Regions from separate parts of the Mesorhizobium sp. C372A genome, predicted to be linked through region 4. Evidence: predicted binding sites of a transcription regulator. Region 4 holds the regulator's gene; each other region holds the start of a gene.
The links. The regulator PhoB, encoded in region 4, activates phosphate uptake and scavenging genes when phosphate is short. The targets are predictions, from matches to a motif close to TGTCATNNANCTGTCAT.
Positions count from the first base shown of each region.

Region 1: NLY42_RS09105 (alkaline phosphatase D family protein) is a predicted target of PhoB. The motif match lies at 3,018-3,034, and genes of this name have one in related genera.
Region 2: NLY42_RS21085 (bifunctional 2',3'-cyclic-nucleotide 2'-phosphodiesterase/3'-nucleotidase) is a predicted target of PhoB. The motif match lies at 3,036-3,052, and genes of this name have one in related genera.
Region 3: NLY42_RS17550 (esterase-like activity of phytase family protein) is a predicted target of PhoB. The motif match lies at 4,428-4,444, and genes of this name have one in related genera.

Region 1 covers NZ_CP100475.1:1,932,185-1,937,817, reverse strand. Annotated here, with positions in the region: gene typA (translational GTPase TypA) at 1-848, opposite strand, end outside; gene NLY42_RS09110 (hypothetical protein) at 992-1,324, shown strand; gene NLY42_RS09105 (alkaline phosphatase D family protein) at 1,372-2,946, opposite strand; gene NLY42_RS09100 (MFS transporter) at 3,207-4,490, opposite strand; gene NLY42_RS09095 (TetR/AcrR family transcriptional regulator) at 4,564-5,181, shown strand; gene NLY42_RS09090 (hypothetical protein) at 5,437-5,633, shown strand, end outside.
Region 2 covers NZ_CP100475.1:4,413,085-4,418,717, reverse strand. Annotated here, with positions in the region: gene NLY42_RS21090 (SAM-dependent methyltransferase) at 1-894, shown strand, start outside; gene NLY42_RS21085 (bifunctional 2',3'-cyclic-nucleotide 2'-phosphodiesterase/3'-nucleotidase) at 955-2,934, opposite strand; gene NLY42_RS21080 (NAD(P)/FAD-dependent oxidoreductase) at 3,076-4,341, opposite strand; gene NLY42_RS21075 (5-formyltetrahydrofolate cyclo-ligase) at 4,523-5,188, shown strand; gene NLY42_RS21070 (hypothetical protein) at 5,244-5,516, opposite strand; partial or broken gene NLY42_RS21065 (Lrp/AsnC ligand binding domain-containing protein) at 5,567-5,633, opposite strand, start outside.
Region 3 covers NZ_CP100475.1:3,698,213-3,703,845, forward strand. Annotated here, with positions in the region: gene NLY42_RS17535 (MFS transporter) at 1-330, shown strand, start outside; gene NLY42_RS17540 (MATE family efflux transporter) at 334-1,806, opposite strand; gene NLY42_RS17545 (L,D-transpeptidase) at 1,983-2,777, shown strand; gene NLY42_RS17550 (esterase-like activity of phytase family protein) at 2,856-4,331, opposite strand; gene NLY42_RS17555 (LacI family DNA-binding transcriptional regulator) at 4,493-5,518, opposite strand.
Region 4 covers NZ_CP100475.1:2,245,946-2,251,578, forward strand. Annotated here, with positions in the region: gene pstA (phosphate ABC transporter permease PstA) at 1-460, shown strand, start outside; gene pstB (phosphate ABC transporter ATP-binding protein PstB) at 478-1,302, shown strand; gene phoU (phosphate signaling complex protein PhoU) at 1,344-2,048, shown strand; gene phoB (phosphate regulon transcriptional regulator PhoB) at 2,065-2,754, shown strand; gene NLY42_RS10645 (ROK family protein) at 2,785-4,020, opposite strand; gene xylF (D-xylose ABC transporter substrate-binding protein) at 4,287-5,327, shown strand; gene NLY42_RS10655 (sugar ABC transporter permease) at 5,472-5,633, shown strand, end outside.

The DNA of each region.
Region 1 (5,633 bases), 310 kb from region 4:
ACGGTGCCTTTGGACAGGCCGGCAATGGCGACGATGTCACCCGCCTGCGCCTCTTCGATCGGCTGGCGCTCGAGGCCACGGAAAGCGAGGATCTTGGAGATGCGGCCGGTTTCTATCTGCGTGCCGTCATGGTGCAGCACCTTGACCGCCTGGTTGGACTTCAGCGTGCCGCTCTCGATACGGCCGGTAATGATGCGGCCGAGGAATGGATTGGCTTCCAGGATGGTGCCGATCATGCGGAACGGGCCGGGATGAACGGTCGGCTCCGGCACATGCTTGATGACGAGGTCGAACAGCGGCGCCAGGCCCTGGTCCTTCGAGCCTTCCGGATTTTCCGAGACCCAGCCATCGCGGCCAGAACCGTAGAGGATCGGGAAGTCGAGCTGCTCGTCGGTGGCGTCAAGCGCTGCAAACAGGTCGAACACCTCGTTGACCACTTCGACGTGGCGGGCGTCCGGACGGTCGATCTTGTTGATGACGACGATCGGCTTCAGGCCGACCTTGAGCGCCTTGCCGACGACGAACTTGGTCTGCGGCATCGGGCCTTCGGCGGCGTCGACCAGCACGATCGCCGAATCCACCATCGACAGGATGCGCTCGACCTCACCGCCGAAATCGGCGTGGCCGGGGGTGTCTACGATGTTGATGCGGGTGTCCTTCCAGTCGACCGAGGTCGCCTTGGCCAGGATGGTGATGCCGCGTTCCTTTTCGAGGTCGTTGGAATCCATGGCGCGCTCGGCGACGCGCTGATTGTCGCGGAAGGAACCGGATTGCCGCAGCAATTGGTCGACGAGGGTGGTTTTTCCATGGTCGACGTGCGCGATGATCGCGATATTACGAATTTTCATTTTGTGGTCTCGGGAGCGTTGCAGGCAGCAGGCCAAAGGGCGCCGCCTCTTTCGGTTGCGCGGCTCATACAGGGTTTTTCGCAATTGCGAAAGAGGAGGCGCACCACCAAATACTCATCAAATCTTAAGCATCTCGGTGTGAGATGGTTTTGTTAACCAAGGCGGGAACCTTTCTGGGCCCGGGTAGTTCGAAATTCATGACCGACAAACTCAACCGATTTTGGCCCCTCATCGCTTCGGTCGCATTCGCTGCCGTGCTGGCGGCCAATGCCGCTCAATCGGCCGCCACGGTGAAGGAAGCCAATCCGGCTTCGTCGTCCGACCGGACGGCCGAGCAGATGTTTGCCGACGCCCCTGATGGCGTCGACCCCGTGGTCACCGGCCCGGTCAGCGCCTCTTTCAAGCAGAGGCAGCAGGTTGCAGGCTGCGACAGCGCGGTGTGGCCGAAGATTCCGACGGTTTGCTACCCGGACTGACGGCTGCCCATTCCAGGCATAGCGATCCTTCGCACCGACCCAAAGGCTTACGCCGACCGCACCGGATCGAGCGTCACCTTGTAAAGCTCGATGTCGTCGCGATCCATCAGCCGCACGGTCAGCTGCTCTGTCGCCCCTGAAATGTCCACCAGGCCAAAGAACTGCAGGCCGGCCGAGGGTGGCAGGTTCTGGCCCTGTTCGGTGGTCGGCGCCTTGATGAATTTCAGCTCCGGGCCGAAGGTCATGTCGAAATCATTGGGACCGAAGGTACCGGCGTGGATCGGGCCCGAGACGAATTCCCAGAAAGGATTGAAATCCTGGAACCGCGCCTTGTCGGGGTTGTAATAGTGCGCCGCTGTGTAGTGGACATCGGCGGTCAACCAGACCGTGTTGGTGATGCCGGCAGTCTTGATGTAGCGCAACAGGTCGGCGATCTCGAGCTCGCGGCCTTTGGGCAGGCCATTGTCGCCATTGCTGATGGCTTCCGCGCCGACCTTCTTGGCGCCGTCGTCCCAGACGACGAGGCCGAGCGGCATGTCGGCGGCAATGATCTTCCAGGTCGCCCTGGAATTCGTCAGCTCGCGCTTCAGCCATTTCGTCTGCTGTTCGCCCAGCATGCGTGACTGCGGCGTCATGTCCTCCTGCATGTCGGGGCCGTTCGGGCCGCGATAGGAGCGCATGTCGAGGAAGAACACGTCGAGCAGCGGCCCATGCGCGATCTTGCGGTAGACGCGGCCGGGCTCGGACGGCTCGTAGCGGATCGTCGTCATCTCATGGAAGGCGCGCGCCGCACGCGCCGCGAGCACATGGATGGATTTTTCGGTGTAGCGGCTGTCGGCGCCGAGATTCTTCGAATCCGACCAGTTGTTCAGCACCTCGTGATCGTCCCACTGGTAGAAGGTCGGGCAGATGGCGCTCAAGGCCAGAACGTTTTTGTCCATCATGTTGTATTTCCACTGGTCGCGGTACTCATCCAGCGTCTCGGCCACCTTGCGCTTGCCGTCGATCAGGACGACGTTTTTCCACTTGCCGCCGCCAGGCAGGTCTACCTCGTCCTTCATGGCGCCATCGGCATAGATGGTGTCGCCGGAATGCAGGAAGAAATCCGGCGTGTGCCTGGCGATGGTGGCGTAGGTTTTCATGCCGGTCTCATCGATTCCCCAGCCCTGGCCGGCCGTGTCGCCCGACCAGGCGAATTTTATGTCGCGCTTCGAGGCGGGTGCTGTGCGGAAACGGCCGACGATCGGTTCGGAAACGGCGTTGATATCCGACAGGTCGGCGGCAGTCATCCGGTAGAAGATATCCTGGTCGGAGGCGAGGTCGGTAAGCAGGCGCTTGACCGTGAAGTCGCTGGCCGGCGAGGTATCGAGCGGCGCCAGCCGCGTCGCATTGGCGAAGTTTTCCGTCGACGACACTTCGAACATGACGCGCGAAGGCCGGTCGGTGCGCGTCCACACCATGCCGCTCGAGGCATCGACATCGCCGGACTGGACGCCATGGGTGAAGGCCGGGCGCTGGCTGGCGCGCGAATAATAGGGCAAAGCGAGCCCCGATGCGCCGAGCAGACCGGCGGCGCTGGCAGAGGTGACGAAAGCGCGGCGGGTCAACGAGATCTTGTTCATGGCGGTCTCCTGATGGCTTCGAACGGTGCCAGCAAGCTCCAGCTTCAATGTTTCAGCCACATCTCGGGAAGATGAAACTTTGATAACAATCGACAGGTGATCTCCGCCCTTGAGGGGGGAGATGTCGCCGAAGGCGACAGAAGGGGGTCGCCTCGCTTGGAGCGCCGACCTCTGCGCAAGAGGCTGAGTCCGGTCGCACGGACCCCCTCTGGCCGCTTCGCGGCCATCTCCCCCCTGAGGGGGGAGATTAGTACCGCGCCTTACGCCGCTTGCGGCTCCGGATCGAAAGCCGGCCTGCTCGTATTGATCAGCAGCGACAGACACGCAGCCACGATCGCCGTCATGCCGGCGATCAGGAAAGCCAGTTCGTAATTGCCCTGCAATTCGCGCATGGTGCCGCCGAAGGCGGCGGCGGTGGCGGCGCCGACTTGGTGGCCGGCTACGATCCAGCCGAACACGATCGGGCCGCTGCGGTCACCGAAGGCCTCGTTGGCGAGCCTGAGCGTCGGCGGCACGGTGGCGATCCAGTCGAGACCGTAGAGCACCGCGAAGATGATCAGGCTGGTCGCCGAGAAGCCGGAATAGGGCAGATAGATCAGCGCCAGACCGCGAATGCCGTAGTAGACGCCGAGCAGCTTGCGCGGGTCGAAACGGTCGGTGAGCCAGCCCGAGAGCGTCGTCCCGATCAGGTCGAAAATGCCCATAAGCGACAGCAGGCCCGCGGCCTGTACCTCGGGGATGCCCATATCGCCGCAGAAGGAGATCAGATGCGTGCCGACCAGCCCGTTGGTGGTGAAGCCGCAGATGAAGAAGGTGGCGAACAGATACCAGAAGACGCGGGTGCCGGCAGCGCGGCGCAGCGTGTTGAGCGTATGCGCCAGGAAATTGCCTTGCGATGCCGGCGATACCGGCGGCACGTCATCGGCCCCGGCGCCATAGCGCACCATGCCGATCGAAGCGGGACGCTCCGGAACCAACAGCCAGACCAGCGGCAGAAGACAGGCGGTGGCGATCGAGACGGCGGTAGCGACGGGCTGCCAGCCGCCCGACTGGGCGAGCGATGCCAGCAGCGGCAGGAACACCAAGAGGCCGGTGGCGCTGGAGGCCGACATCAGCCCCATCACCAAGCCGCGATTGGTCTTGAACCAGCGGTTGACGATGGTGGCGCCGAGCACGGTGGCGACCGCGCCGGAGCCGATGCCGGAAAACACGCCCCAGGTGAGGAACAGGTGCCATGGCTCGGTCATCAGCAGGCTGAGCGCGGTCGAGCCCGACATGATCACAAGCGAGGCAAGCAGCGTGCGGCGCAAGCCGATACGCTCCATCAATGCGGCGGCAAACGGCCCGGTCAGGCCGTAAAGGAAGATGCCGATCGCGGCGGCAATCGAAACCGTATCGCGCCCCCAGCCGAAGCTTTTATCCAACGGCAGCATCATCACCGAGGGTGCGGAACGAAGCCCGGCCGCGATCAACAGGCAGAGGAAGATGACGCCAACCACGACGAAAGCGTAGCGCTGGCCAAAGGGACGGGATTGAGCTATCATGTTACTGACCGGTACGTTGCAGGGTGAGGACATGTATACGTACCGATCGGTAACACGTCAATCGAGTCATACCATGCCAACGGACAAAAAGATTGAACTGACCATCAAGGACGGTCATGCAGCCGCACCGCCCAAGGCTGCCAAGAAAATCCTCGACGTGGCCTACGACCTGTTCTACCGCCGCGGCATCCGGGCGATCGGCGTCGACGAGATCGTCAAGCGCGCCGGCGTCACCAAGCCCAGCCTCTACCGCAGCTTTCCCTCCAAGGACGAGCTCGCCGCTTCCTATCTCAGGCAATATGACCGTGAGTATTGGGAGCGTTTCGACGAAGCCGTGGCTGCCCATCCCGGCGACCCACGGGCACAGCTCAGGGCTTTCCTGACTCGCGTCGGCAAGCGCACGCAAAGGCCGGACTATCGCGGCTGCGGCATGACCAACGCGGCGGTGGAATATCCCGAACATGGCCATCCGGCGCGCGTCGTCAGCGAGGCCAACAAGCAGGAGTTGCGCCACCGCCTGCGCGCGATGGCCGCAGCGATGGGCGCTAAAGACCCTGACACGCTCGGCGACGGCCTGCTGCTGTTGATCGAAGGCGCCTATATCAGTGGCCAGCTCTTCGGCCTCGGAGGCCCGGCGGCAGCGGTCGCCCACAACGCCGACCTGCTGATCGAGGCGAGCTTGAAGAAATAACATTTCGAACGTTGGCGCCGCCCCTCACCTGCCGGCATCCTTTCCCGGAAATGGGGCGAGGAACGCTCTCATCACGATTTCGCCAATTGCCAGCGTTGCAAGGTTGTCGCCAGCGGCGCAGCCGGCCACTTTCTCCCGTTCAGGGGGAGAATTGCCCGGCAGGGCGATTTGGGCGGCGCCAACGTTGAGATTGGCACGCTAGGCCGGCCGCAGATTTGGCGATAGGCTGGGGCGAACTTCACGGGAGACGTCCGCATGCGAACCCTGCTGCTTGTTCCATTCGCCCTCGCCGCCCTATCCCAAACCGCCCATGCCGACGGCATATCAAGCGTCTACACCGACCTCGACTCGCAAAAGGACTGCGTCACCTATGCGCAGGCGCAGGAAGGCGACGGCGAATGGGCCGAACTCGCCTGCTCCGGCTATCGTGGCTATCCCGTGCTGATCGCCTA
Region 2 (5,633 bases), 2.2 Mb from region 4:
GCCGGCGGCGCCAGCTGGCTCATCAACACGGTCCAGCGCATCCGCCACTGGTTCAACGAAAACACCCGCACAGGCTCGAAGCGCAACATCTCGGCGCATTACGATCTCGGCAACGCCTTCTACAAGCAATGGCTCGATCCCAGCATGACCTATTCGTCGGCGCTCTATGCGACCGGCGCCAACGACCTGGAAAGCGCTCAGGCCGCCAAATACCGCGCGCTGGCCAAGGATACGGGTATCGGCAAGAAGGACCATGTGCTCGAGATCGGCTGCGGCTGGGGCGGTTTTGCCGAATTTGCCGCGCGCGAGATCGGCTGCCGCGTCACCGGCCTGACCATCAGCCGCGAACAGCACGATTTTGCCAAGGCGCGCATCCAGAAGGCCGGGCTTGCCGACAAGGTCGAGATCAAGCTGCAGGATTACCGCGACGAAACGGGCACTTACGACCGCATCGCCTCGATCGAGATGTTCGAGGCGGTCGGCGAAAAATATTGGCCGGTATTTTTCGGCAAGATGAAGGCGTGCTTGAGGCCCGGCGGCACCGCCGGCCTGCAGATCATCACCATCAACGAGGCCGCCTACGACACCTATCGGGCGAGGCCGGATTTCATCCAGCGCTATGTCTTCCCAGGCGGCATGCTGCCGACGCCGTCGATCCTGAAGACGCTGGGCAGCGACCATGGCCTTGCCCATCTGCGCGAGCGCGTCTTTCCGGACGACTATGCCCGCACGCTTGCCGAATGGCGCAACCGCTTCTGGGCGTCGTGGGAAAAGATCGTCCCGCTCGGCTTCGACGACCGCTTCAAGAAGCTTTGGGAATTTTATCTCCACTATTGCGAAGCCGGCTTTAGAGCCAGCTACATCGACGTGCGCCAAGTGGTCTACAAAGCCTGATCCGAAGCGTGATTGAGCGGGCGTATGCCCGCTCGTTTTCCCTGTTAGCTGCACGTTGCCTCAAAGCAGGATGCGATACTTCGCAAACCCGGATTCGCCCTCGCCGGCCGGCTCGATCTTGAGCGATTTCACTCCCGATATAAAATCCTTCGCTTTGGGGCCGGTCTCGAACACGACGCTGGTGCCGGGCAGCGGCGTGAACGACCAATTGTCGTCGGCCGAGGGATTGATCGTGCCTTCGCTGACGACGTAGCGCACGATCACGTCGCGGTTGGTGTCCGGCGCCTCGTAGATGATCTTCGAGGCATTGATGTCGGGGAAATTGCCGCCACCGCCGGCGCGGTAATTGTTGGTGGCGACGACGAATTTCGCTGCCGGATCAATAGGCTTGCCGTCGAAGCTGAGGCCGACGATGCGGTTCGAGCCGGCATTGGCGACGCCACCCTTGGCATCGTATTTCGGCAGCTGCGACAGGTCTATTCCGTAGCTGACGCCATCGATCACATCGAAATTGTAGGACGGGAATTCGGTGTCGATGAGCGCCTGGTCGGCCTTGCCCGGCTCGATCTTCCTGAAAATGCCGGCCGACATTTCCAGCCATTCCTTCACTTGCGCGCCGGTGATTTCGACGGCGCGCACCGTGTTCGGATAGAGATAGAGGTCGGCGACGTTCTTGATGGCGATGTCGCCCACCGACACGTCGGTATAGTAGTCGGCGCCGTTGCGCCCGCCGGCCTTGAAGGGTGCTGCCGCCGACAGCAGCGGCACATCCTTCCACTGCGTGCTCTTCAATATGTCCTTGAGGTACCAGCTCTGCGCCTGGTTGACGATCTGCACCGACGGATCGTCGGCGACCAGCGCGAAATAGGAATAGAGCGGCGCCGAGGTCTTGCCGACCGGTCGGCGGACATAGGCAAGTGTCGCCTCATGGTCCGCCTTCAGCGCATCGACGACGCGCTGGTCGTCCGCCACCGTCGGCTTGTTTGCCTTGTCGACGCGCTGGTAGATCGGCCTTGCCTCCGATGTGGCCGAGGCTACGCGCCATTTCGATCCGTCCCGTTCCAGAAGCAGATCGATCAGTCCCATATGCGAGCCCCAGAAACCGCCCATCACGGCGGGCTTGCCCTGCAGCGTGCCTTTCTCGGTGTCGACGCCTTCGAGCGCCTGAAAATCCTTCTTGCCGGGGAAGACGAGATGCTGATGGCCGGTGAACACCGCATCGATGCCTTCGACGCCGGCGACGAAGAAGGAGGCGTTCTCCATGCCGTCGCCCTGCTTGATATCGATGCCGGAATGCGAGAGCGCGATGACGATGTCGGCGCCCTCCTCCTTGATCTGCGGCACCCATGCCCTGGCCGCCTCGACGATGTCGCGCGTCCTGACATTGCCTTCCAGGTTCTTCAGGTCCCAGACCATGATCTGCGGCGGCACAAAGCCGATGATGCCGATCTTGATCGGCTGCTCGGCGCCCGACCCGTCCTTGATCTTCTTGTCGAGGATGACATAGGGCTTGAGGTAGAGCTTGTCGTCGCGCGGTTTGGCGGCAAGCTCGGTGCCGCGGATCAGATTGGCGCAGACGAAGGGGAAATTGGCTCCGGCCAGCACCTTGTCGAGGAACGACAGGCCGTAATTGAACTCGTGATTGCCGAGCGTCGAGCATTCATAGCCCAGCAGGTTCATGCCCTTCATGATCGGATGCAGATCGCCTTCCTTGAGGCCCTTCTCATAGGCGATGTAATCGCCCATCGGATTGCCCTGCAAAAGATCGCCATTGTCGATCAGCATCGCATTGGTGGCTTCCTTGCGCACCGCCGCGATCAGTGAGGCCGTCCGTGACAGGCCCATCGTGTCGTTGGCTTTGTCGGCGTAGTAGTCGTAAGGCAGCACATTCACATGGATGTCGGTGGTCTCCATGATCCTCAGATGCGCCTGATTGGCCTGCGCGCGGGCGGAAAACGGATGGAGCATGATCAGCGCCCCGCTGGCGGCCGTACCGGCAAGAAAACTACGGCGGGAGACGGGGTAATTGAGATGCGGCATTGGTTTTCCCTCCCAGCGACGTGACAAGATCCCAGCCCCGGGCGGAAGCTTCGCGCCGAAAACCGGCCATGTCCATCGGGAAGTCAGTCGATCAGCAAAAGGTGACGGCTGGATGAATATCCTTGGCCGCGGTTGAGAACCTCAGCCCTTGTCATCGTCGCCCTGGGTGATCAGCCGCGCGCTGCGCTGGCCGGTGAAATAGATCCATAGCCAGCTAAGCGACACCGAGAGCCGGTTGCGGAAACCGATCAGGAAGTAGATATGCGCCACGCCCCACAGCCACCAGGCAAGCCATCCCGTGAGCTTGATCGAGCCGAAATCGATCGCGGCTGCCCACTTGCCGATCGTCGCCAGGTCGCCGGCATGTTTGTAGCGGAAAGGCCGCGGCGCGCCATCGCCGGCCAGCCGCGCCCTGATCGTCGCGGCGACATGCTTGCCCTCCTGCTTGGCCGAGGGCGCCACGCCGGGCACCGGTTTGCCGTCCGGCCGCAAGACATGCGCGGTGTCGCCGATGACGAAGATTTCAGGACTGTTCGGCACGGTCAGATCGGGCTCGACCATTACCCTGCCCGCCCGGTCCACCGGCGCGCCCAGCCACTCTCCCGCGGGTGAAGCCGCCACGCCGGCGGCCCACAGGATGGTTCGCGCCGGCAGATGCGTATCGCCAAAGACGACGCCTTCGGCATCGAGGCGCGTGACGGCGCGGCCAAGCTCGACCGTGACGCCCCGTCGCTCCAGCGCCTTGCGCGCATAGTCGGACAGCTTTGGCGCGAAATTGGCTAGGATCCTGTCTCCGGCCTCGACCAGCACCACACGCGCCTCACGCGTGTCGATGTTGCGGAATTCGCCGCGCAGCGTTTCATGCGCGAGTTCGACAATGGTGCCGGCAAGCTCCACGCCGGTCGGGCCGCCGCCGACGATGACCAGTGTCAGCAGTGCCTGGCGCTTGGCCGGATCGGTCTCGCGCTCGGCCTGCTCGAAGGCGAGCAGGATGCGCCGCCGAATGGTGGTTGCGTCTTCAAGCGTCTTCAGCCCGGGCGCGAAAGGCTCCCATTCGTCGTGGCCGAAATAAGCATGACGCGCGCCGGTGGCGAGCACCAGCGTGTCGTAGGGAACAGAACTGCCGTCCTCAAGCAGCACGCGTTTGCCTGGACGGTCGACGCCGGTGACGTTGCCGAGCAGGGTCGTCACGTCCTCGCGCTTGCGCAGCAGATGACGGATCGGCCAGGCAACTTCCGAGGTCGCCAGCGAGGTGGTCGCCACCTGGTAAAGCAGCGGCTGGAAAAGGTGATGGTTGCGCTTGTCGATCATGGTGATGCGCACGGGTGCGCCGGCCAGCGCCCGGGTGAGTTCGAGACCGCCGAACCCTGCGCCGACGACAACGACATGATGGCTGGTTTCACTCATCGCATTCACCCCTGTTTGTCTCTCTTTATCTAGTGATTTTTGTGCACCGCAACAATGTCGCGGCGCGCTAGACTGCCGCGCGTAAGGCTGCCCAGGACTCGTCGCCGGATGTCGCGAATGCCTATGTCGGCAAGCCTGGACGGGTATAGCCTTGCAGGGGCTGGAACCACGGGAGTGAAGCATGGCCAACGACGATGACAAAGATCGCAAAGGGCGGGCGCAATATTCTTCGCCGCCTTGCTTCATGCACGAACTCGATCCGGAATTTCGCGCGCCATTGACCGACTGGACCGATGTGCGCCGTTGGCGCAAGGCCGAGCGCGAGCGTCTGATCGCGGCACGGTTGGCGGTTTCCGCCGATGCGCGGGTGGCGATGTCGCGGGCTATCGCCGAAGGGCTCGACGCGACCATCGGCGACATTGCCGGCCGCATGGTCAGCCTCTATTGGCCGTTTCGCGGCGAGCCGGACCTGCGGCCGTGGATGGCGTCGATCAACGAACGCGGCGGCCGCACGGCGCTGCCCATCGTGATCGAGAAGGGCCAGCCGCTGATCTTCCGCGCTTATGTGCCTGGCGACCGGCTGGAAAAAGGCGTCTGGAACATCCCTATCCCCGCCGAAGGCGACCCGGTGCTGCCCGACATCGTCATCTCGCCGATCGTCGGCATCGACCCGCGAAACTACCGCCTGGGCTATGGCGGCGGCTTCTTCGACCGCACGCTGGCTGCCATGCCGTTCAAGCCATTGGTCATCGGCGTCGGCTACGAACTGCAGCGCATCCCCACCATCTACCCGCAGCCGCACGACATCCCGATGGACCAACTGGTGACCGAGGTATTAAAAGCCTAGCGTGATGAGATTCAGAGACCCTCCGTGTGATCGCACATATTCATAAATATCACGCTTAGAAAAGATCGCCGTTGGTGTCATTCCCAGGCAACTGAGGAATATCCGCCTTACCGGCATCTTTATACTCGGCCAACAAACGAATGCGGCGATACACACTGAACAGAATTTTCAGAAAGACAAGCGGATCTCCGGTGCGCGCGTGTAGCGCACCTGCAGACGGAAGCTCAATCAATCGGGCCATGTCATTGGCACTGTCGGCGATTATCTTCACCTCTTCAGCGGCTTTTCTAGTATCCACTTTATTTGTTTTAAGCACAATTCCGTGCACTCCGCTACTCAGCTCCTAAGCCTCTCCGCTTCTTCTCCATCGCCGCGCGATCAACAATCGCGCAAGGCAAAGGACGAACTGATCTTCATCACGTGCGGCATAACAGACAGCCACTTC
Region 3 (5,633 bases), 1.5 Mb from region 4:
ATGATCCCGGCCGTAGGGCTGATGGTTGCTGCTCAGTTTTTCGCGTCGATGTCCCTGATGGTTGCCGCCACCGCTGTGTGCGGCGTGGCGGCGGCGCTCGGCTATCGCGGCGGCCTGCAGGTGGTGAGCCAGATCGCACCTGCCGAGCGTCGCGCCGAATTGGTGTCGGCGTTCTTCATCTGCTGCTTCTGCGGCAATGCGCTGCCGGTGATCGGCATTGGGCTGCTGTCGAGTTGGGCCACTCCGACGACGGCAAGCCTGGCCTTCGCCGGCATGATCACGCTGTTCTCTGTCGTAGCGCTGGGGTTCGGCGTCAAATACGCGCGCTGAGCCTCACCCGTTTGGCGTCTCGGGCGCCATGTTTGCCCGTCCGCGCGGGATGCCGAGGCCGGTGTCGGGCGGCTCGCCGGCGGCCGGCCGGTCCTCGATCATGTGCATGGTGCGCCAGCGGCCGAAGCGATAATAGGCGGCGGCCAGCACCAGCGAGGTGATCGATCCCGCCGGAAAACTCCACCACAGCGCTTCCTCGCCGATGTAGCTCCTGAAGAAGTAGGCAAAGCCGGTACGCACGACCAGCACGGAAATCACCAGAATGATCAGCGGCGGCATCACGGCACCGGTGGCGCGCACGGTGGCGAACAGCACGATGGTGACGCCGAACAGGATGAACGACCAGGACGCCACCTTGTTGATGTGGGCTGCAATGTCGATTGCGGTGCTGTCGCGGCTAAGGAACAGGCCGAGCACCGGCCTGTCGAAGAGGAACAGCAGCGCCACCAGGGCGCCGGTGAGCACCAGGTTGAAGCCGACGCCGGACGCCGCGATGCGACCGATGCGGTCCCAGCGCCCGGCGCCGACATTCTGGGCCGCCATCGACGAGACTGCGGCTCCGATCGCCAGTGCAGGCATCTGGATATAGGTCCACAGCTGCGCCGCGATGCCGTAGGCGGCGGCGACCTGCGAGCCGTAGGAGTTGACGATGCCCATCACGGTCAGCGCCGCCGCCGAAATGACGATCATCTGCAGGCCCATCGGCACGCCCTTGAAGACGACGATCCTGAGCAGCGCCGGATCCGGCCGCAGCAGAGCGAGGTTCGCGCCGGCGAGCCGCAACGGATGCTTTTTGGCATAAAGCACGACGAGGATGGCGATCACGCTCACCGTCTGGCCGATCAGCGTCGAGGTGGCGGAGCCGGCGATGCCGAGTTCGGGGAAGGGGCCGATGCCGCGAATGAGCAGCGGATTGAGGATGATGTCGAGCACGACCGCGAGCGCCATGAAGAAGAATGGCGTGCGCGAATCACCCGCACCGCGCAGCACCGTCATGACGAAGGACAGAAGGTTCATCATCGGCACGGCGACGAAGATGATACGCAGATAGGAGCGCGCCAGCGGCAGCGCATCGGGCGGGGTGCCCAGTGTGTTGAGGATGGCGTCGACCCAGATCCAGCCGCAGACGGCGAAGATAGCCGAGACGAGGAAGAAGAAGCTGGCGCTGGTGCCGACGATGCGCCGCGCCTCGGGCAGGTCGCGGGCGCCGACCGATTGCGCCACCAGGATGGTGGCAGCCATGCCGATGCCGAATACGGTGCCAAGAATCAGGAACAGAACCAGATTGGCGTTGGAGGTGGCGGTCAGCGCCGATTCACCGAGGAAGCGGCCGACCCAGACAGCGTTGATCGAACCGTTGAGCGACTGCAGCACATTGGAACCGAGCACCGGAAGCGCGAACAAAAGCAGCGTGCGAGGGATTGGGCCGCTGGTGAGATCGCCGGTGCGCCGGCGCGGTGGTATTTTTTCGTCCATGGGCTGTTCGGCGAAGGTTCATCTCAAAGTCCGCCCGGCAATGATCGCCGATTTAACGGACAAGGTCGATGCGGCATCGGAACATCACGCTTAACGCGGCTGAGGCGATCAGGTTCTCAAAGCTTGCGTAATGGGCTATGGGTCATCGCCGCGAGGGGCCGCAAACCGGGGGGATCATGTCCGACAATCCATTATTTTCCGAGCGCCTGAATAGGCGCGCGTTTCTGGGAGCATCCGCTTTGGGTGCCGCTGCCATGGCACTTTCGGCCTGCACAACCACTGATGTGGCAGTACCGCCGACGCCGGCGCCGGCACCCGCACCCGAGCCCGCTTTCGGCGATGCCGCCACCATGTATTCGGCGCGCGTCGATGAGGGCTTTTCATTGCCGGCAATCCCCGTGGCCAAGCTCGATCCGAAGTTCGTGCGCCAGATCGTGGACGATCCGACCGGCGAAAAACCCGGCACGATCGTTGTCGATACATCCGAGCATTTTCTCTATCTGGTGCGCGACGGCGGCAAGGCAATGCGCTATGGCGTCAGCCTCGGCAAGGCCGGGTTTGGCTGGACCGGCAGCGCCGTGATCCAGGCGCGCAAGAAATGGCCGGTGTGGACGCCGCCCCCCGAAATGATCCAGCGCCGGCCGGAACTGGCGAAATATAAGGACGGCATGCCGCCGGGACCGCAGAGCCCGCTCGGCGCGCGTGCGCTCTATCTGTTCCGCGACGGCAAGGACACGATGTACCGGCTGCACGGCACGCCGGAATGGGATTCCATCGGCAAGAACGCGTCGTCGGGCTGCGTGCGCTTCATGAACCAGGACATCATCGACCTCTACAGCCGGGTCAACGGCGTAGCCCAGGTCTATGTGCGCCCGAACCTGTCGGCCGCGGGCAAGATCATGGCTGTGTCGAGCCGGACCGCCGAGCCGATCGATGCCGGCGTGCCAAGGGACGCGGAGATTTTGAAATAGGTGCCTTCACGGCATCGCTGATCGCCGACAAAGGGTTAGAGGCGGACGCGCCGGGCGCGTCCGCCTTTCCGTATACGGCTACTTCTTGGCGAGGCCCGGAAGCGTGACCTGATAGACCAGGAACATGGTGTCGACATCGGCGCCGTCGTCGGCCTTGTAGGGCGCGCCGACCTGAAAACCGTCTTGGGTGAGAAAGTCGTTATCGTTGCCGACGAACAGGAAATAGTCGTCGGGCAGCGCCGGATCGAGCAGGCTGACCACAGACATTGCTTCCCACTTCTCCGAGAGATTGTTCTTGTCGTTCGGCTTGCCGCCATGCAGGCCGAAACGGCCGAGTTCCTTGTTGTCGTTGATGTCGATGAACGGCGTCAGCTTGGCCGGCGTCACTGAGGGGTCGAGCACGCCCTTGGGCGCCAGCGGCTTGTCGGCGGCATCGAAGGCGCCGCCGGCAATGTCGGTGGCGCCAGAGACGTCGACGACGAAAATCTGGCGCAGCAGCGAAGTATCGCCCTTCACCCCCTGGCCGTTTCCGCTGTCGCGCGCCAGCATCAGGAAGGTCTTGTCGGACAGCGCCACGATCTCGCTCTGCGCGGCGACCTTGGTCTTGTCCTTGGCGTCCTTGAACACCGGCAGCGGCACGGCATATTCATGCACCAGCTTGAGATGGGCCGGGTCGGAGGCGTCATAGACCAGCGCGCGGGTGTTTTGGCGCGTCGCGGGCGAATCGCCGCCATCCTGGCGGGGCGCCGATTGCAGCACGGCGATCAGCGACTTGCCGTCCGGCGTCAGCGCCATGCCTTCGAGACCCTGGTTGTTCTGGCGGCCGGTTTCGGGATCCTTCGGATCGGGTTCGGCTGCACCGGGGCCTGGATTGTCGGAGGCGAAGTTCGGCGCGCCCTTGCGCATCGGCACCAAAGCGGCCGGCGGCTGCGTTGCCGACAACAGATGGCCGTCGGCCGAGAAGCGGTAGATGTTGGGGCCGTATTCGTCAGAGATGAACATGGTGCCGTCGGGCAGCCGCGCGATCGCCTCATTGTCGAGCGCCAGCTTGCCATTGGCCTCGGGCAGGATCGGCAGGTCGCCATTGGCCGCGCGCACGCCGTTGAGCGGATCGAGGCCGGTGGCGTCAGCGCCCTTGTCGTCGGTGAGGAGCAGGGAATCGGCAAGCGTCGCCTTGACGCCTGTCTGTTCCTGGCCGGAGGTGGGCGTGGCGCCTAGTGCTACCGGCGTGAACTCGATGCGAATAGTGTTGAGGCGCGGCCGGTAATCGGTGGTGCCGACGACATTGTAGCCACGGTCCGGCAGCAACCAGAGCGAGCCCTTGTAGCCGTCCGCGCCACGGGTCCAGCTTGCGGCGTCGATCGACATGCCGGAGCCGGAGCCGAAGGTCTCGCCGAACTTGTCCTTCTGATCGGACGGGATGCGGCCGACGCCGACCAGGCCCTTGTTGACGAAGCCACCAACGGTGGCTGTGCTGTCGGCAAGGGCAGGGGTCAGGGCGGTAAACAGCGCCAGCGCGGCGCCGAGCGACACGGTTCGGTGCGAGATTTTCATGGAGATCCTCTTTGTGACAAGCCTTGAGCGGCGCAAAGGGGCCACCGCATCGCATCGACGATGTCGCCCTCTCGCAAAGCGGTCTAGGACGCGAACATGATACTTGCGTGACAGAGCGGGCCTCTTCCTTCTCCCTTGTGGGAGAAGGGAGAGACGCACTATCAATCGCTGTCGCGGGCGATCAGCTCCAGCGGCCAGACTTCGCGGATGATGCGCGGACCTTCCGGGCCGGCAAAGGCGGGAAGCGAGGCCAGCAACATTTCGGCCAGCCGCCGGCCCATCGGCTCCAGCGACGGACGGAAGGCGGTCAGCGCCGGCGAGAAATAACGGCAGAGCGGCGTGTCGACGATGACGATCACCGCGATGTCGTGGCCGGGCCTGATGCCCATCTCGGCCAGTGCCTTGCAGCCGCCGAGCGCCATTGCGTCATTGTTGAAGATGATGGCTGTGGGCCGGTCCTTGGAGAGCATCACGCGCGGCGTCACCTGGTAGCCTCCGGCCTCGTTGATGAAGCCGTCGGCGATCAGGCCGGGGTCGACTTCGATGCCATGCCGCCCCAGCGCCTTGCGGTAGCCGTCGAGGAACAGGTAGCCGAAGTTGAGATCCAGCGAAGGGCGGATGGCGGCAATGCGGCGGTGGCCGCGCGCGACCAGCCGGTCGACGGCTTCATCACCCGCCCTCTCGAAATCGATATCGAGCGAAGGATAGGTGTCGTCGCCGGATTGACTTCGGCCAAGCGTGGCGAAGGGAAAGCCAGCCTTGCTGAGATAGTCGATCCGATCGTCTTCCCGCCGTGTATTGGCCAACACGACCGCGTCGGCTCGGCGCGTCTCAACCACGCGGCGCAGCCTCTCCTGCTGATATTGGCCGGGCTCGCCCATGACGACCATCAGATCCAGGTCATCCTCGGCCAGTCGGCCCTGCAGACCGATCAGGAACGGGATGAAGAACGGTTCGCCATATTGCTGGTCGCCCGGATGCGGCTGCAGCATGAAGGCGATCGAATGGGTGGTGCCTTGCCGCAGACTGCGGCCGGACTGGTTGGGCGAATAGTTCAATTGCTTGGCGGCGGCGAGCACGCGCTGGCGGGTGTCGGCATTGACGTCGGCGCGGCCGTTCAGCGCCCGCGACACGGTGCCGATCGAAATGTTCAGGTGACGCGCAAGGTCATGGATGCTGGACGCCAAGGACAGTTCTCCCCCTGTCTTGGCTAGCACCGGCTGCCGCCCAGGCCAAGGCTTCGGGATGATTTTCGCTGGCAGCCGGTTGACATTCTACGCCATCGGGTGTGTTCTCGTAAAC
Region 4 (5,633 bases):
CATGCCGCGCTCGGCTTCCTTCGTCGGCGGCCTGGTGCTGACCTTGATGACGCTGCCGACCATCATCATCGCGACGCGCGCCGCCCTTGCCGCGGTGCCGCCGTCGATCCGCTCGGCAGCGCTCGGGCTCGGCGCCTCCAAGATGCAGATGGTGTTCCACCACATCCTGCCGCTTGCCGCCCCAGGCATCCTTACCGGCACCATCATCGGCCTGGCGCGTGCGCTCGGCGAGACAGCACCGCTGCTCTTGATCGGCATGGTCGCTTTCGTCGCCGATTATCCGACGACGCCTTTCGATCCGGCGACCGCGCTGCCGGTGCAGATCTATATGTGGGCAAACGAGGCTGAGCGCGCTTTTGTCGAGCGCATGTCCGGCGCCATCATCATCCTGCTCGTCTTCCTCATGGCCATGAACATCACCGCGATCGTGCTCCGGCGCCGCTTCGAGCGGCGCTGGTAGAAAAAAGGCAATTTGGTATGAACATCATGACCGAACAGTCCCTTGAGAATGCAGTGGGCGACAAAATGAACGCCAAGTCGAACGAAGTCATCAAGATGCGCGGCGACAAGGTCGGCGTCTTCTACGGCGAGAAGCAGGCGTTGTTCGACGTCAATCTCGACGTCCGCCAGAACCAGGTGACGGCGCTGATCGGCCCGTCCGGCTGCGGCAAGTCGACCTTCCTGCGCTGCCTCAACCGCATGAACGACACCATCGATTCGGCGCGGGTGACCGGCAAGATCACGCTCGATGAAGACGACATCTACGACAAGAACATCGATGTCGTCGAACTGCGCGCCCGCGTCGGCATGGTGTTCCAGAAACCCAACCCGTTCCCGAAGTCGATCTACGAGAACGTCGCCTACGGCCCGCGCATCCATGGGCTGGCCAAGCGCAAGTCCGACATGGACCAGATCGTCGAGCAGAGCCTGAAGAAGGCTGCGATCTGGAACGAGGTCAAGGACCGCCTGCAGGAGCCCGGCACCGGCCTGTCCGGCGGCCAGCAGCAGCGCCTGTGCATCGCGCGCGCCATCGCCGTGTCGCCGGAGGTGATCCTGATGGACGAGCCCTGCTCGGCGCTCGATCCGATCGCCACCGCCCGTGTCGAGGAGCTGATCGACGAACTGCGCCAGAACTACACGATCGTCATCGTCACCCACTCGATGCAGCAGGCGGCGCGCGTCTCGCAGCGCACGGCGATGTTCCATCTCGGCTATCTCGTCGAGGAGGGCGTCACCGACAAGATGTTCACCAACCCCGACGACAAGCGCACCCAGGACTACATTACCGGCCGCTTCGGCTGAGCCGTCCGGCGGGTGAATTTTTAGGCACGAGGACCAAGATCATGGGTGAACATACCGTCGCCTCCTTCGATGAAGAGCTCGGGCAGATCAGCAAGCTGATCCGCGACATGGGCGATCTGGCAGGCTCGATGGTCAGCGGCTCGACCAGGGCGCTGCTCAATTCGGACAATGCGCTGGCACAGCGTGTCGTTTCCGACGACGCCATCATGGATGCGCGCCAGCGCGAACTGGACGACCGCGCCATCACGCTGATCGCCAAGCGCCAGCCGATGGCCAACGATCTGCGCGCCGTGGTCGGCTCGATCCGCATGGCGGGCGACCTCGAGCGCATCGGCGACCTCGCCAAGAACATCGCCAAACGCGTCGGCACCGTGGGCTTGAGCGTCACGCCGCGCGACCTCTCGCACTCCATCGATGCCATGGCGCAGCTGGTGCTGATCCAGGTGCAAGGCGTCGTCGAGGAATATGCCGCCACCGATGCGGCAGCGCTTGCAAAACTCAGGAATGACGACGAGCGCATCGACGTCAAATACACGTCCGTGTTTCGTGAGCTCTTGACCTACATGATGGAAGACCCTCGCAACATCACCGCCTGCACGCATCTCTTGTTCTGCGCCAAGAATCTTGAGCGCATCGGCGATCATGTCACCAACATCGCCGAAAATGCGTATTATGTGCTGACCGGCCAGCAATTGCCCGCCAATCGTCCGAAGCAGGACGAGACGGCGATGGCCACGCCGGCCTGATGAGGGTGAACTGCCTATGATCGCGCCACGCATCATGGTCGTGGAGGACGAGGAGCCGCTGGGCGTGCTCCTCCGCTACAACCTCGAATCCGAAGGCTATCAGGTCGAGGTGGTGACACGCGGCGACGAGGCCGAGATCCGCCTGCAGGAAAACGTGCCCGATCTCCTGGTGCTCGACTGGATGGTGCCCGCTGTTTCCGGCATCGAGCTCTGCCGGCGGCTTAGAGTGCGGCCCGAAACCGAGCGGCTGCCGATCATCATGCTGACCGCGCGCGGTGAGGAAAGCGATCGCGTGCGCGGCCTGTCCACCGGTGCCGACGACTATCTGGTCAAGCCATTCTCGACGCCGGAGTTCATGGCGCGCGTGAAGGCGCTGCTGCGCCGGGCCAAGCCGGAAGTGCTGTCCAGCGTGCTCAAGGTCGGCGACATCGTGCTCGACCGCGAGTCGCACCGTGTCTACCGCAAGAAGAGCGAGATCAGGCTGGGACCGACCGAGTTCCGGCTGCTCGAATTCATGATGCGCCATCCCGGCCGCGTGTTCTCGCGCAGCCAACTGCTCGACAATGTCTGGGGCGAGACGATCTATATCGACGAGCGAACCGTCGACGTCCATGTCGGGCGCTTACGCAAAGCGGTCAACAACGGCCGCATGCCGGATGTCATCCGTACCATTCGCGGCGCCGGCTACGCGATCAGGGAAGACTAGGATGCTGCGCGTCGCGCCGTTGCCGGCCATTCAGGCGACATGCTTGCCGGATTTGGCCTGAATGCCCGGCGCGAAAATCTCCTGATCGACGAAGCCGAGCGCGCGCATGGCACAGCCTTCGCGGATCAGCGGCAGCTCGTTGGGCTCGGTGTCGAAGGAGATCGATTTCGAGTGCTGGCCGCCGGCGGTCTGGGCGATCGCTTCGCGCAATGCCGGTTCGATCAAGTCGAAGGCGGCGGCGCTGACGCCGACCATGGCGACGGGTGCCGGATCGATCAGTGCAAACAGGCTGCCGAGGCCGAAGCCGAGCGCCTCACCGGCCTTGCGATAGGCTTCGCGCTCCGGGCCATCGGTTTCGCGGGCGCGCGCGGCGAGTGCGCGCATATCAGCGTCGCCGATATCGACCGGCTCGGCATCTTCGCTCATCATTTTGGCGCTGCGCCAGATGGCGTAGTTTCCGGCATAGGCCTCGACGCAGCCGCGCCGCCCGCAGCGGCAGAGCGCGCCGCCCGGACGGTGGATCATGTGGCCGAACTCGCCGCCCGAGGAATGGGTGCCGGTGAACAGTTCGCCTTTCAGCACCAGCCCCATGCCGATGCCGTGCGACAAGAGGATCGCGATGAAATTGTCGCGGTAGCGCTCGGGCTGGCGCCATTGCAGGGCCACCGCCATCATATTGCAGTCGTTCTCCATGGTGGCAGGAATGCCGAATTCCGCTTCCAACATGTCGGCGAAGGCAATGTCGGTCAGTGGCGTGATTGGCGACCACAGCATGGCCCGCGCCTGCGAATCGGTGATGCCCTGGATGCCCATGGCAATGCGGGCGATGCTCTGGACATCGAGGTCCGGGTCCGCGAGACGCCGCCCGACGATTGCTACGCATTCGCCGATCAGCTCGTCGCGCGGCATGGTCAGCGTGTCGAGCCGGCGCTGTTCTTCCGCGACCACCTGGCCGGCATAGTCGATGACGGTGACGGAGAGGAAGTTCAGCGACAGCACCACGGTCATGACCGCCGCCGCTTCCGGGTTGAGGCCAAGGCCGACCTGCGGCCGGCCGCGTTTCAGCGAGCCGGTCTCGCCAGGCTTGCCTTCAATCAGGATGCCTTCTTGAATTAGATCAGACGAGATTGCCGATATCGTCGAATGGCTGAGGCCGGTGGTCGCCGCAATCTCGGTCCGCGACGGCTGGCCGGCCCGGCGCACGGCCGAAATCACCATCGCACGGTTGCGACGGCGCAGATCGTCGTGGCGGATCCCAACCGACATTTGTTTTCCTCCCGGCCTCCTCGCGCCTCATGATAGTGAAGGCGTTCGACGGCACCAGCCAAATATTGGCAGACGCCGGCAGCCCTGTCATTGTTTATTGCGGAGCTCGAAAAAATTCGGCAACGCCATCAGAATCCATCATAATCGATGTTGACAGTGCCTTATCATTGAACCAGTATTTTTTCGAGGCTCGAAAAAATGGAGCCTCTTTGTGCAGGCCTTCGGGCCGGTTTTGTCGCGCCGTGGGCGGCGCAGGGAGGGTTATAATGAACAGATTTGCAGCCGCCATGCTGGCGGGTGTCGCCATGTCGCTGGCGCTGATGTCGGTCGCGCAGGCGAAGGACAAGGTCATCGGCGTGTCGTGGTCGAACTTCCAGGAAGAGCGCTGGAAGACCGACGAGGCGGCGATGAAAACGGCGATCGAAGCCGCCGGCGACAAGTACATTTCGGCCGACGCGCAGTCCAATCCCGGCAAGCAGCTGACCGACGTCGAAAGCCTGATCTCGCAGGGCGCCAACTCGCTGATCATCCTGGCGCAGGACGCCTCGGCCATCGGCCCGGCGGTGCAGAAGGCGCTGGACGAAGGCATTCCGGTCGTCGGCTATGATCGCCTGATCGAGAACAAGGACGTCTTCTACCTGACCTTCGACAACAAGGAAGTCGGCCGCATGCAGGCCCGCGAAGTGTTCAAGGCGAAGCCCGAAGGCAACTATGTCTTCATCAAGGGCTCGGGCTCGGATCCGAATGCCGATTTCCTGTTCTCGGGCTCGATGGAAGTGCTCAAGGAAGCCATCGACTCGGGCAAGATCAAGAATGTCGGCGAGGCCTATACCGATGGCTGGCTGCCGGCCAACGCCCAGAAGAACATGGAACAGTTCCTGACCGCCAATGACAACAAGGTCGATGCCGTGGTTGCGGCCAATGACGGCACCGCCGGCGGCGTTGTCGCCGCGCTGACGGCGCAGGGCCTTGCCGGAACGGTTCCGGTCTCGGGCCAGGACGGCGACCATGCCGCCCTGAACCGCATCGCGCTCGGCACGCAGACGGTGTCGGTGTGGAAAGACGCGCGCGAACTCGGCAAGAACGCCGCCGAGATCGCCTCGCAGCTTGCCGATGGCAAGAAGACGGGCGACATTGCCGGCGCCAAGGACTTCACCACGCCTGGCGGCAACACCGTCAAGTCGCTGTTCCTGACCCCCGTCGCGATCACCAAGGACAACCTCAACGTCGTCATCGACGCCGGCTGGATCAAGAAGGACGAAGTCTGCACAGGCGTCGCCGCCGGCAGCGTCGCGGCTTGCAACTGATCTCGACGACTTGAAGAAATGAGGCGCCGCGGCTGTCAAGCCGCGGCGTTTTCTCTACGAGAATTGTGTGTTTCCGCCATCGGCGGCAAACTTCTAGGCTGTGGTCCGGCATCCGCGCCAGACGGCAAGCCGCTGGAGGACATCATGACCGACACGACCTCAAATCCGCAGGCCGATACGGCACGAGCGTCTGAACTCGGCGCGGTCGCCCGGTTCCTGAAAGCGACCGAACTCGACACGCGTATGCTCGGCATGGTCGGCGCGCTGCTGGTCATCTGGGTCGGCATACATATCCTGTCGGGCGGG